DNA from 3 places in the Kosakonia sp. Marseille-Q7440 genome. Region 3 is predicted to be linked to each of the others. Evidence: predicted binding sites of a transcription regulator. Region 3 holds the regulator's gene; each other region holds the start of a gene.
What was found. The regulator LexA, encoded in region 3, represses DNA repair genes until DNA is damaged. The targets are predictions, from matches to a motif close to TNCTGTATGTACATACAGNA.

Region 1 (4,654 bases), 1.3 Mb from region 3:
ACTTACCGGAACCGGTGGTACCTGCGACCAGCAGGTGCGGCATCTTCGCGAGATCGGCAATCACCGGATCGCCGGCGATATCTTTACCCAGCACCACGGTGAGCGGCGACGGGCTTTCGCGGAACTTCACGCAGTCCAGCACTTCACGCAGGTAGACGGTCTGGCGCTTCTTGTTCGGCAACTCGAGGCCAACGTAAGGTTTACCCGGGATCACTTCCACCACGCGCACCGCAACGGTCGAGAGCGAACGCGCCAGGTCGCGTGACAGGTTGGAGATTCGCGCCGCTTTCACGCCAGGCGCGAGGTTTAGCTCAAAGCGGGTGATTACCGGACCCGGCGAGTAGTTCACCACGTCCGCTTTAATACGGAAGTCCGCCAGGCGAGCTTCAACCAGCCGCGCCATCTGCTCAAGCGCGAAGGTATCCACCGGCTCCACTTCCGCTGGCGGCTGCGTTAACAGATCGAGCGACGGCAGCGGCGTGGTCGGTTTCTGCACCGGACGGCTGTCGCCGTTACGCATCAACAGCGGATGGATCAGGCTCTCCTGCGGCTGAGGAGCAGATTGCTGCTGCGGCTGCTGATAATGCTGTTGCGGCTGCTGAACGGGCTGACCATAGGCAGGCGGCTGCACCGGCTGCGCGGCGGGCTGCTGATAGTGCTGCTGCGGCTGCTGGGCAGGCTGGCCATAGGCAGGCGGCTGAACCGGCTGCGCGGCGGGCTGCTGATAGTGCTGCTGCGGCTGCTGGGCAGGTTGACCATAGGCAGGCGGTTGAACCGGCTGTGCGGCAGGCTGTTGATAGTGCTGCTGCGGCTGCTGGGCAGGCTGACCATAGGCAGGCGGCTGAACCGGCTGCGCGGCAGGCTGCTGATAGTGCTGCTGCGGCTGCTGGGCAGGCTGCTGGTACTGAGGCTGTGCAGCGGCTTGTGGCTGCGGCGTGAACAGCGGTGCGGTTGCGCGCTCAACAGGGGCCGTGTTCATCGGCGAGACGTCGGCATCTTCCGGCGTATAGGCCTGCTGCTCACCGCCGTAGCGCTGCTGCTGAGATGCGGCGAACTGGCGAGCCAGCTCCGCCTCTTCAGCTTCGGCTTCATTAAACTCAGGCTGAGGAGCGTCAAACTGCGGCGTTTCATGCTGATACTCTTCACCGTAGCGATCGTGCTGCGTGGCGGCGAACTGACGCGCCAGCTCGTTTTGCTGGAGCATATCAGCATCATCATCAGAGAGATGTTGATCTGGCTGACGCACCTCATCTTCGCGCGCGCGCTCTTCAGCCATGCGCTGCGAAGGCAGTTTAATGCCATAGGAGGCCAGCTCACGACGCGTCGGCACCCGCACGCGGTTAGGACGCGGCAGCTGCGGGCCAATGCCCTCTTTTACCTGCGGGCGCGGCGCGCCACCGGCGAGACCAAACACCGGCGCGCTGGCTGCTGCTGCAGCGGCAGTTGAAGCAGCCTGAGCGGCAGTGGGCAGAACGCTCTCAGCCGCAGGCGCAATGGCCGGATCCACAGCAGGTGGAGCAGGCATCGACGGCGCGGCTGGTCGGGCTACCGGCTCTGGCTCGGCAGGCTCCGGAATAGGCTGATACCAGGCGGCCAGCTGCTCACGCTCACGCGCACGTTTCTCTTCCACTTCTTCAAAGTAGTAGAGCGGCGGACGGGTATGCTTCGTCTCTTCCACGGCAGGTTCAGGTTCAATAACCGGATCCGGCGCGGGGGCGATTTGCGGTTCAGGCTGCCACTGCTGGGCAGCAGGCTGCGGCTGCCAGTAGACCTCTTCCTGCTGCGGCTGCGGCGTTACCGGCGCATCTGGCGTCCACGGCTCTTCCGCGATTGGCTGCTGCCACTCTGGAACGGCCTGCGGCTGGTAAGCAGCCGTTTCGTCATAATGCGCTGGCTGCTGATAAGCGGCCGGGGAATCACCCTGCATCGGTGCTTGATATACAGCTTGTTGATCGGGGTGCATCGGCGGTTGATAACCGGCCTGCGGATCGCCATGCATTGGCGCCTGATAAGCGGCCTGTTGTTCGGGGTGCACAGGGGGCTGATAGGCGGCCTGTTGATTAGGATAGCCTGGTGCCTGCTGCGCATGCTGCCATTCAGCGGGCTGCGGCGTTTGCATAACCGGCTCCGTCGGCGCAGCGAAGCTTTGCGCAGCAACGGTTGTCGCAACGGCAGCCGCCGCAACGGGTTCAGTCACGCTGCGACCATTAAGCAGCGGATCGTACTCCTGCTCAACTTCCGTCGCGCGATGTCCCGAGAAGAGCACATCGTCTGGCTGCGCAGGCACACCGCGCGCGCTGTAGGCGATCTCCTCGTCATCATCCATCCGCTTGCCGGAGAAGAGCGCTTCGTCGGTTTTGCGCCCCATCGGGTTGGCGAACTTCTCAGCAATGCGTTTACGGCGCGCCAGCGCACCGCGCAGAATGCGGGCGCGGCGGGATTCGCGAGGCGCATCGCTTGCCTCGTCCTCGTCATACTCATCCTCTTCTTCATACTCTTCATCATCAACCCATGTGTCATCGCGACGGGTGCGGTTGGTGGCAAAGGTGAGAATATTGAGAATAACGCTGCCAATTTTTTCAGCGATGGTGACCCATGACCAGCCGGTAAAGAGCGTCAGCCCGGCGGCCCAGATGCAGAGCAGCGCAAGCGTTCCGCCGCTGCTGCGCAGCAACGGCTGCAGCGTGGTGCTGAGCAGGCTGCCGATCACGCCGCCCGAGGCGAAATACCAGATATCATCCGCGTTGATCGCCGCCAGCCCGCAGGAGGTGAGGATCAGCGCCAGCGCGCCAATCAGGCGTAGCGAGACGGCGAAATAGTCGATGTAATCTTCAGTGGCGCGATGACGCCAGGCAAACCAACAGCCGCCGATAATAATGACCGGAATGGTGTAGGCCATAATGCCAAAGATGAAAAACAGGGTATCCGCCAGCCATGCGCCGGGCACGCCGCCAAGATTGTGGATCGGCTCATGCCATGCGGTCTGCGACCAGCTTGGATCGGATGGGTTAAAGCTGAGAAGCGCCGCCATCAGCCAGATGGCAGAAAGGGAAACGAGGATCAGCAACGCTTCGAGGAGTCGGCGTCCGCTGCTTAGCTTGTTAAAAGTGACTTCTTTGTCTTCGGTGTATTCCTGGCTCAAGACAGGCTCTCCAGGTCCTTGATGCTAAAACGGACAACAGCGCCGGGTCTCCCCGGCACTGTTGCTGTATGGATTAACAGGAGTGTAATCAAAAAACAGCGATTGTGCACCTGTTCCGTATTAGCGCGTCTTAATAACCAGACGATTACTCTGTTTGACCTCTTCCATCACCACATAGGTGCGGGTGTCATTTACGCCTGGCAGGCGTAACAGCGTTTCGCCCAGCAGTTTGCGGTAGGCCGACATATCCGGTACGCGCGTTTTCAACAAGTAGTCGAAATCACCAGAAACCAGATGACACTCCTGAATTTCTTCAAGTTTTTGTACTGCAGCGTTGAATTGTTCAAACACATCAGGTGCGCCACGATTCAGAGTAATCTCAACGAAGACCAGCAGTGATGCATCCAGATAATGCGGGTTAAGCAGCGCCGTATAGCCCTGAATAAACCCCTGCCTTTCCAGCCTGCGCACGCGCTCAAGGCACGGCGTTGGCGAAAGCCCTACTCGTTTAGAAAGCTCGACGTTGGAAATACGCCCATCTTTTTGCAGTTCATTTAAAATATTGCGGTCAATGCGGTCGAGATCTTTGCCAGGGCGCTTCTTGCTATCTACCATTATTATTGTCTCTCTGTATTCCTTCCCTACTCCTGTCTTGACCCTGTGCACTTCACTGTTCAGGATCTTTGCCCGTCGTATTGTGCCGCGCGCCAGCATGCTGACCGTTGCATAATCCCAGGGGCTGTGTTGAGAAGACCGGTGCCTGCGGCAGCTATCGATATCACGGATGGCGTCTGTCCACGCCATGCGTAGATTTCGCTAGCCCGGTAAAATGGCATTTACATGCGTAAACGTGCGTTACGCGCGAAATACTGCTTTTTTTCTTCCTTTGATGTTTTCGCAAAAGCGCAGGGGATTGTCAAAGCAAAACATCTTTTTTTAGTACAACATGCCAGATATTCATCAAGGTCGATTCCTTATCCTCATTTATTCATCTTATAACTGCCTTTTTCTCAGTAGAAGTTGTTATGTTTTCGGCCTAAATCATTGCCCCGCCATCGGTCCTTTCTATCACACACATCGTTAACAAAATCGCTACGCCCTTTTTTTACGCCCGCAAATTCCCTACAATCCAGCCCAATGTCTGCCAAACAATAATGAGGATCTCATGGGGACGGCCAAACACAGTAAGCTGCTTATCCTTGGTTCAGGCCCTGCCGGTTATACCGCAGCGGTCTATGCTGCGCGTGCAAACCTGCAGCCGGTGCTGATCACCGGTATGGAAAAAGGCGGTCAGCTCACCACCACCACCGAAGTGGAAAACTGGCCGGGCGACCCGCACGATCTGACCGGCCCGGGTCTGATGGAGCGCATGCATGAACATGCGACCAAATTTGATACTGAAATCATTTTTGACCATATCAACAGCGTCGATTTACAGAACCGTCCGTTCCGCCTGATTGGCGATAGCGCCGAGTACACCTGTGATGCGCTGATCATCGCCACCGGCGCCTC
Region 2 (4,654 bases), on a different contig from region 3:
AAGATCTGATGGATGAAGCCCTTTTACTTCTTAAAAAAAATACTGATAACTATGACTGAATGCCTTAGGGCGTAGGTGCCTGTGAGTATTAAAAAAACCCGCCGGAGCGGGTTCAGGGGAACAGGGGTTTTATCACCGACGGGGCGGCTTTTCTTCGTCAAACGCCAGCAGGACGCCCACGATGACCATCAGGCCATAGATAATCTGCAGCCCCACCTTTGCGGCGACCGGCACATTATCCAGCGCAACCAGCGGGATGATGAAGAGGATACTGGCCAGCAAAAAACCGCGACCGGTTTTACGCATCCGGACATGTAGCTGCTGTTCCGGAACACCTGCGCGGCGCAGCAGGTCCGTCGTCACGCCTTCCGCTTTCTGTTTAATACGTCCCATCATGCCACCTGTCTAAAAGAGTTTTTTCATATTGTCACGGACAGCTGACACCGGTGCTGCCGGCTGCGCATCGCTGACGTCCGCACTGCCGGCAGACTGCACAGGCTCTGAACGTGCGTCCTGATCGGGCGCGGTCACACCGGCAATCTGCCCGGCGAGCGCCCGGAGCGCAGGAATGCTGTCCGGCGGAACCGGCATACTGGTCAGCAGGCGCGGGAGGCGGGCATCGAGCGTGTGCAGGGCGAAACCGGCAATGATCAGGTTACGCAGCAGCACGCCACGCTGCCGGGATGTGGTGCCTTCAAGCAGGTCAGCAACGCGCCGGGATTCCTGAGAATACGTCAGATGAAGCGTAAAACGTCTGCGGCCAGCATTACCGCTACAGTCAGCCTGCGATCCCGTCACGGCAGGCAGTCCCTGCGGCTCCGGTGCTGCACCGGTCTGATACTCCCCCGATAACGCCGCCAGCAGGCTGGCCAGCTGACCATAGCGCAGCCTTCCGTCAAAAAGCTCTGTCACCAGAGCGGGGAGACGATTATCGGCGTGATACAGCACGCTGCCGGCAGCGGCGGCCGTGCGGAGAAAATCTCCCCGCAGCGGCTGTGATATGGTTTCCAGCGTGCCGGCGGCCAGCATGTCAGTGCGGTCGTCAGTGTGGAGATAAAAGGAGTATTTGCCTGCAGGCACGGTCAGCCCTCACGTTGATAACGGGCTATCTCCCTTGCGAGCGCCATCTGCGGATCGCTGATCACTTCAATACGCTCAGCGGCCAGCGGCCATGCCCTGCGTACAGCAGGCTCAATCAGTTCAGCCCCGCCGCCGACCAGGAAAATGCGGTTCACATTCCGGTAGCCGGCCAGTTCGCTGACCACTTTGGCACTCAGGGTGTCGATAGCTTCTTCAATTTTGTCAGTAACATAATTAATCCTGCTCCCATCATTAATGATGCGGTTCAGAAATGCACGATCTTTCCGGTGACGGACCACACTGTCAGCCACCAGGGGGCTGGTTTCACTGTCTGCTGCGCGCAGCGCTGCCTGTGCCGCCCGCGTGACCATCGACACCCCGACTTGAGGATTACCATGCACGGCGCTGATATCATCAAACTGCCCCACAATCACACCGGCATCCAGCGTTGTTCCCCCCAGATCTATGATGAGCGTGGTCTCGGATATACCTGGCTTCAGCTCCGACAACCGGGTGTAGGCCGCCGGCAGGGATTCAGGCATCACAATGACGTCGGTGATGACAAAGCGTTCCCGCTTGTTCACCGTGATATCGCGCAGCAGGTTCTCACGCTTACGGCGGATGTTGGTTTCGTTCTTCTGGCAGTCCTGATCGTAATATTCACTCAGCGGGAGGGTTACTGTCACCGTCACGTCCTGTGGCTCCAGACCGCTGTTCAGCAATGCATGGTGAACAGCCAGCAGGTTAAGATCGCCATACTGGTATTCCACATTGGTGGTCGGCATGACGTCACGGCTGACGCTGTCCCAGGTATATTTCAGGGTTCCAATCTGGTAATTGAACGCGTTTGCGCCAAAATCGGCCACTTTCCAGCCATGACGGAATGAATTGGCAGACAGGTGCGTCTTCAGGCCGTCAGCATCAAACCAGGCCAGTTTAACGTTGGTGGAACCGTCGTCACAGTTGATATTCATCTATTGCATCCTTTATTGTTCTCAATTTGAGAATATCATAATCACCATAAAATAAAATGCAATAATAAATACTCATATTGAGTATTTTAATATGCACTTTATTATCTTTTTGATTTATTTCTGTCCGTTTAACATCACTCCGGCGGTCCGGATGGCAATTCACCTTGCGCATTTCGTAAACCGGTAAATATACTGTTTATACATACAGTATATTAATAACAAGGAGTGGCGTTATGGTTCTGATAATGCTGACCCCGACCGAAAGCGCGCAGGCCCTGGCTCTGCCGCTGTTTCTGGAGATGGTGCCCTGTGGTTTTCCGTCTCCCGCCCAGGACTATGTGGAAAAGGAGCTGGATCTCAATGAGTACTGCATACGGCACCGCAGCGCGACCTACTATCTGCGCGCTCACGGCGACAGCATGCGGGATGGTTTCCTCTTTAACGGGGACCTGCTGGTTGTCGACAGCGCCATGAAGCCGGAGCACGGCGATATCGTCGTGGCCGGTATGGGGGCCGAATTCACCGTAAAGCGGTTGATGACACGGCCAAGACTGTGTCTGCAGCCCATGAATCCCGCGTTCCCGCCCATTTATCCCGATCCGGATGAGCTGCAGATTTTCGGCGTGGTCACTCACATCATCCACCGCACCCGCGAGGTGATGAAATGTTTGGACTAGCTGACGTCAACTCGTTCTATGCCTCCTGCGAGAAGGTCTTTCGCCCCGACCTGAAGGGCTGTCCGGTGGTGGTGCTTTCCAACAATGACGGATGCTGCATCGCCCGGTCCCCGGAGGCAAAACGCCTGGGCATAAAAATGGGCGATCCGTGGTTTAAAATCCGCGAACAAACCTTCACAGAGAAAATACACGTATTTTCAAGTAACTATGAGCTTTACGCGAGTATGAGTAACCGGGTCATGTCCTGCCTCGAGGAGATGGCGCCACGCGTTGAGCAGTACTCCATCGACGAGATGTTTCTCGATCTGCGGGGGCTGGAAACGGCCGTCAGCTATGAAAATTTCGGGGCGCAGCTACGCGCGCACGTTCAGGCCTGCACCCGGCTCACCATCGGCGTCGGGATGGGACCGACCAAAACGCTGGCCAAATCCGCGCAGTGGGCCTCCAAGGAGTGGCCTGCCTTCCGGGGTGTGCTGGCCCTGACACCAGGCAACCCTGCCCGGACGGAAAAACTGCTCGCCCTGCAGCCTGTCCAGGAGCTCTGGGGCGTCGGCAGCCGTATTGCGCGCACCCTGAACACAATGGGGATCACCACGGCCCTGCAGCTGGCCCGCACAAACCCGGCCTTCATCCGGAAGAATTTCAGTGTGGTGCTTGAGCGCACCGTGCGGGAACTCAACGGCGAATCCTGTATTCCGCTGGAGGAAGCGCCGCCGGCGAAGCAGCAGATTGTCTGCTCCCGCTCATTCGGGGAGAGAATTGTCACCCCGGAAGACATGCGGCAGGCAGTCTGCCAGTACGCCGAGCGCGCAGCCGAGAAACTGCGCGGTGAGCGCCAGTACTGCCGGCATATTTCTGTCTTTATCAAGACTTCGCCCTATGCCGCTTCTGAGCCTTACTACGGCAACGTGGCGGTTGAAAAGCTCGTGACGTCTACCCAGGACACCCGCGATATCATTGCGGCCGCTATGCGCGGGCTGGCGCGTATCTGGCGGGATGGCCACCGGTATGCCAAAGCCGGTGTCATGCTGAATGACTTTACCACCGGCGTGGCCCAGCTGAACCTGTTTGATGAGCAGCAACCCCGCCCCCACAGCCAGGAGCTGATGAACGTTCTGGACGGGATCAACCGTTCCGGCCTCGGTCAGGTATGGTTTGCCGGCCGTGGCATCGCCCCGCAGTGGAAAATGAAACGGGAAATGCTCAGTCCTGCCTACACGACACGCTGGAAAGAGATCCCCCTGGCCCGGATTGGATAAGCCAGGTGGTTCCGGCACCCTGCTCACACAAGCACGGCAGGACGCCGTGCGAAGCTCCGGTCTGATTAACCGCACAGCTCACAACCGGTAACCCGGTACAGCCGGACAGGCCTTTCAGTCCGGGTGTGACGGGTTGGGCAAGCCCGGAGGATTGCGGGCGCGGCAGTAGGGTTTAAGCAAGTGGTTAATCTCATGTATTCCCACTCAGCGTTAAGTTCTATTGTCACCAGATATATAGTTTTTCTACTTCTTCAGTTTTTCCCATACTGCGTTCTCACCTGTTCGACTCTGCCCCAAAATCTTGTCCCGCTCAGAAAAAGATTTCAACATTATCCATATTTCACTGAATAGAAGTTGTGGCGATAAAAAATACGATTGACCGAAGAGCAAATTCTCTTCACCCACAGCAGGCTGAACTGGGCAACCGGGCGTCGTATTTCTTTCATAAACAGGGGATTTCGCACGCCAAATTCTCTTAGTGACACAAGAAATAAGAAGGTACTACTCCCGCAGAGCTGAAGCATATACGTCAGCTGTAAGACGAAAGTCTGCGGCCCGAAAACTGGCGGGCGAGTTGAGCCTCGACAAAGCTATGTTTTATTACCTACAGTAAAAAAAAAGTACATGCTGGCACGACTGCATGAATAATGAGTCCCGTGCTACA
Region 3 (4,654 bases):
GGGAGATCTTTTTGCTGCGCGCTTCATCTTCCACCGCACGGGCAATCGCTTTAGACGACAAAAGCTTATTGAAGAGATCCTGGCGCGCCGGCAGACGTGGGCCAACGGCGGCCAGACGCTGACGGGCGAAGTGCATACGCGCCACGCGCGCCAGTTTCTGCGCGATGATCTTATCCGTACCATGTTCGGTCGCCATGCGGCGCAGCGAAACCGGCGGGGAGAAGCGCACAAAGCTGTCGCGGCCAAGCCACGAAACAGCGAAGAATTTCTGCACACCGTTGAGCATGCGCAACGGCGGGTTGATTTCACCCTTTTCACGCCCCGGCGAGCGGCCAAACATCACCGATACCGGCACCATCTGCACATCCAGATCGGGATGGCTGCGGTGTAAATCCAGATAGTCGTGGAACAGTTTGATCGACTCTTCTTTCGGCGTGTAATAGGTGAATACGCGCGGGCCGCCGTGAATAAACACGTAGCGTGGCAGCAGCGCGCCATCGATCTCCAGCGGTTCGAGGGGATCGGGTAATTCATGCACCAGGCACTGCTCGCGCAAGGTCATTAAGTCAGCCTTTGAGTTGTAAGGCAGCACGTACATAATAGGACGTGATGTGTCGAGCCCCAGTTCCTGTGCAGGTTCTGCGGGGATCGATTTACTTTTTACCAGCACGCTTAATGGTAAGTTCAGTAATTTGTAGTAAATTCGTGGCCAGCCGGACATAAAGGGTGTAAAGCCTCTGGTTATTAATAGTGCCATTGCGCCGCAAGAATATCAGAAAGCACGCATAATTTCTGTGGTACCGCTGCGTGTACCACTACTCATTGACGCTTAATAGTTAAAAAGGTTCTTTTCATGGCCAATAATACCACCGGTTTTATCCGGATCATTAAAGCCGCAGGATATTCGTGGAAAGGCGTCCGCGCAGCCTGGATTAATGAAGCTGCATTTCGCCAGGAGGGCGTCGCCGTTGTCCTGGCTATTATTATCGCTGCATTTTTGGATATTGATGTCATCACTCGCGTCCTGCTTATTGGCTCGGTCACGCTGGTGATGATTGTCGAAATCCTCAACAGCGCTATCGAAGCGGTTGTGGACCGTATCGGCTCTGAGTTCCATGAGCTTTCCGGCCGGGCAAAAGATATGGGCTCGGCAGCGGTGCTGATGACAATCTTACTGGCGGTCTTTACCTGGGTCTCGCTTCTTTGGTCACATTTTCGATAGCGTTTCCATAATTCTATAACACTCTGGATTTTTGCTTAAATGTGGTTTCAAAATCGCCGTTGACTGTATATACTCACAGCATAACTGTATATACACCCAGGGGGCGGGATGAAAGCATTAACGGCCAGGCAGCAAGAGGTGTTCGATCTGATTCGCGATCGCATCACCCAAACCGGTATGCCACCGACGCGTGCGGAAATCGCACAGCAATTGGGGTTCCGTTCCCCAAATGCAGCCGAAGAACACCTTAAAGCGCTGGCGCGCAAAGGGGTGATCGAAATCGTATCTGGTGCATCGCGCGGTCTGCGCCTGCTTCTGGAAGAAGAGAACGATATTGGTCTGCCGCTGATCGGTCGCGTCGCTGCGGGTGAGCCGCTGCTGGCACAGCAGCATATCGAAAGCCACTATCAGGTCGATCCGAATCTCTTTAAACCGCATGCTGACTTCCTGCTGCGCGTTAGCGGGATGTCGATGAAAGATATCGGTATTATGGACGGCGATCTGCTGGCGGTGCATAAAACCCAGGATGCGCGTAATGGCCAGGTTATCGTGGCCCGTATCGAAGATGAAGTGACGGTGAAGCGCCTGAAAAAACATGGCAATACCGTTGAGCTGCTGGCAGAAAACAGCGACTTTTCCCCGATTGTGGTCGATCTGCGCAAGCAGAACTTCACCATTGAAGGGCTGGCAGTCGGCGTGATCCGTAACGGTGAATGGCTGTAACGCCTCTTTTCTCTGCTGTGGCGCCCTGTTACGCGCCGCAGCGCCACGCTTCCTACCTTTAACGACGCTTACGCTATGCCGCTGTTAACCGCATCCGATAAAGCTTTGTGGCGGCTTGCGCTGCCGATGATTTTATCCAATATCACCGTTCCCCTGCTGGGATTAGTTGATACGGCGGTGATTGGTCATCTGGATAGTCCCGTCTACCTTGGCGGCGTGGCGATTGGCGCAACGGCAACCAGCTTCCTCTTTATGCTGCTGCTGTTTCTGCGTATGAGCACCACCGGGCTGACCGCCCAGGCATTTGGTGCGAAAAATCCTTCTGCACTCTCACGTGCGCTCGTCCAGCCTCTGCTGCTGGCGCTCGGCGCAGGGGTTGTCATTGCGCTGTTACGCACGCCGCTTATCGACCTGGCGCTGCATATTACCGGCGGCAGCGAGGCGGTGCTGGAGCAGGCCCGGCGCTTCCTTGCCATTCGCTGGCTTAGCGCGCCCGCCTCGCTGGGCAATATGGTGCTGCTTGGCTGGCTGCTCGGCGTGCAGTATGCCCGTGCACCGGTGATACTGCTGGTGGTCGGCAACCTCTTCAATATCGTTCTCGATCTCTGGCTGGTGATGGGCCTGCATATGAATGTGCAGGGCGCTGCGCTCGCCACGGTTATCGCGGAATATGTCACCTTCTTTATCGGCTTGTTGATGGTGTGGCAGGTTTTACGCCGACAGGCTATCTCGCTCGTGATGCTGAAATCCGCCTGGCGCGGCGGCGTTCGCCGTTTGCTGGCGCTCAATCGCGATATCATGCTGCGCTCGCTGCTGCTGCAACTCTGCTTTGGATCCATCACCGTGCTGGGTGCGCGTCTTGGCAGCGAAACGGTCGCCGCCAACGCGGTGCTGATGATGTTCCTCACTTTTACCGCCTACGCGCTGGACGGCTTTGCCTATGCCGTTGAAGCCCACTCCGGCCAGGCTTACGGCGCGCGCGATAGCAGCCAGTTGCTGCACGTCTGGCGCGCGGCCTGTCGGCAGGCAGGGTTTGTGGCGCTCGCTTTTGCCCTTAGCTACGCGCTGGCGGGCAGCACGATTATTGCGCTACTGACCTCCATTCCTGAACTGCAGGCGGTTGCCGGACACTATCTCATCTGGCAGGTGGTACTGCCGCTGGTGGGGGTGTGGTGCTATTTGCTCGACGGCATGTTTGTGGGTGCAACGCGCGCGGCTGAAATGCGTAACAGTATGGCGGTTGCCGCTGCCGGTTTTGGCCTGACCCTGCTGACGGTGCCGTGGCTTGGCAACCACGGTTTATGGCTCTCTCTGGGCGTTTTCCTTGCGCTGCGCGGCATTACGCTGGCGCTGATCTGGCGTCATCACTGGCGCAACGGCAGCTGGTTTGCCAATGCCGACAATGCATGAAGATCTGCGGCTTCGTCTGGCATCTATGGTTAAAGATTCCGAATAAAAAACCGAACGCCGAATCCTTATCTACAATAATTAATACGTTCAGCACGCAAGAACGTCATTTTAACCGAACGATAAGGAGTCAATTATGAACAAAGACGAAGTCGGCGGTAACTGGAAACAGTTTAAAGGCACTGTTAAAGAGAAATGGGGCAAATTGACCGATGACGACATGACCGTCATTGAAGGTAAACGTGACCAGCTGGTAGGTAAAATCCAGGAGCGTTACGGTTACGCGAAAGACGAAGCGGAGAAGGAAGTTACGGATTGGGAAACTCGTAACGAATACCGCTGGTAGCCAACACTTCCCCCTCAAGTGTATTAACCCTCACAGGCTACCCTGCCCGTAGGTACAAGGATGTACCTCCCTAATCCCTTCATCTTTCACGTTTTATCGGCGTTGGCTGCATTCGCTCACATAGGTCACATACTTATGTATGCTCCCTATGATTCACTCATTTGCCGCCTTGCTAAAACGCGAAATCTTTTGGGATTACTTTCTGAAACAGAAACAGAAACAGAAACAGAAACAGAAAAAGAAAAGTAAAAATCTCTAACGCGGTTTCTTCTTCACCTGCAGGCTGTGATCGTGCTGGCAATGGTCGTGATGACGGCAGGCTTCGACTTCCACGCAGGCAGCGCATAAACCGTGGGCTTCAATCACGTTATGGCGCAGGGCAAAGCCCATCTTCGCTGCCAGCGCGTGCATAATATCTTCCACGCCTTCCGCCTGCTCCTCTTTAACCGCGCCGCAGCGGTCGCAGATAAACATCGCAGAAGTGTGCGTCGGCTGATCGAAGAGATGGCACAGCACGTAACTGTTCGTGGACTCCACCTTGTGCACAAAACCCTGCTCAAGCAGAAAATCGAGCGCGCGATAAACCGTGGGCGGCTTCGCCTGGGGTTCGCTTTCCCGCAGCAGGTCGAGCAGATCGTAGGCGCTGATGGCGCTCTTTTGCAGGCTCAGCAAACGTAAAACTTCCAGACGCTGTGGAGTCAGGCGCACGTTGCGCTGCGCGCACAGCTTTTCAGCCTGCACTAACATCTCTTGCGAAGTGGTCTTATCCATAGGCGCTCTCGGGTTGGTGAAAAGATGAAGCTTCACACTTTACCATGTCCTGCCTGAAACGCCGAGACCGCCAACTTTAAAGACACTTTCGGAACTTTCCTTCCCGAAACGGTTTTCCTCTTCTATAAATAGTGAGTGCCATCACTATAAATATGAACCGGCCGCCCTGAGCGTTCGGAAGAGGT

Region 1: ACWPW2_RS06385 (DNA translocase FtsK 4TM domain-containing protein) is a predicted target of LexA. The motif match lies at 3,205-3,224, and genes of this name have one in related genera.
Region 2: umuD (translesion error-prone DNA polymerase V autoproteolytic subunit) is a predicted target of LexA. The motif match lies at 2,245-2,264, and genes of this name have one in related genera.

The regions. Positions count from the first base shown of each region.
Region 1 covers NZ_CBCPLT010000001.1:1,398,200-1,402,853, reverse strand. The annotation lists gene ACWPW2_RS06385 (DNA translocase FtsK 4TM domain-containing protein) at 1-3,142, opposite strand, end outside; gene lrp (leucine-responsive transcriptional regulator Lrp) at 3,263-3,757, opposite strand; gene trxB (thioredoxin-disulfide reductase) at 4,308-4,654, shown strand, end outside.
Region 2 covers NZ_CBCPLT010000003.1:87,859-92,512, forward strand. The annotation lists gene ACWPW2_RS21765 (hypothetical protein) at 1-59, shown strand, start outside; gene ACWPW2_RS21770 (hypothetical protein) at 133-396, opposite strand; gene ACWPW2_RS21775 (plasmid partitioning/stability family protein) at 406-1,080, opposite strand; gene parM (plasmid segregation protein ParM domain-containing protein) at 1,083-2,054, opposite strand; gene umuD (translesion error-prone DNA polymerase V autoproteolytic subunit) at 2,288-2,731, shown strand; gene umuC (translesion error-prone DNA polymerase V subunit UmuC) at 2,719-3,990, shown strand.
Region 3 covers NZ_CBCPLT010000001.1:85,816-90,469, forward strand. The annotation lists gene plsB (glycerol-3-phosphate 1-O-acyltransferase PlsB) at 1-721, opposite strand, end outside; gene ACWPW2_RS00390 (diacylglycerol kinase) at 854-1,222, shown strand; gene lexA (transcriptional repressor LexA) at 1,331-1,945, shown strand; gene dinF (MATE family efflux transporter DinF) at 2,021-3,355, shown strand; gene ACWPW2_RS00405 (CsbD family protein) at 3,489-3,698, shown strand; gene zur (zinc uptake transcriptional repressor Zur) at 3,954-4,469, opposite strand.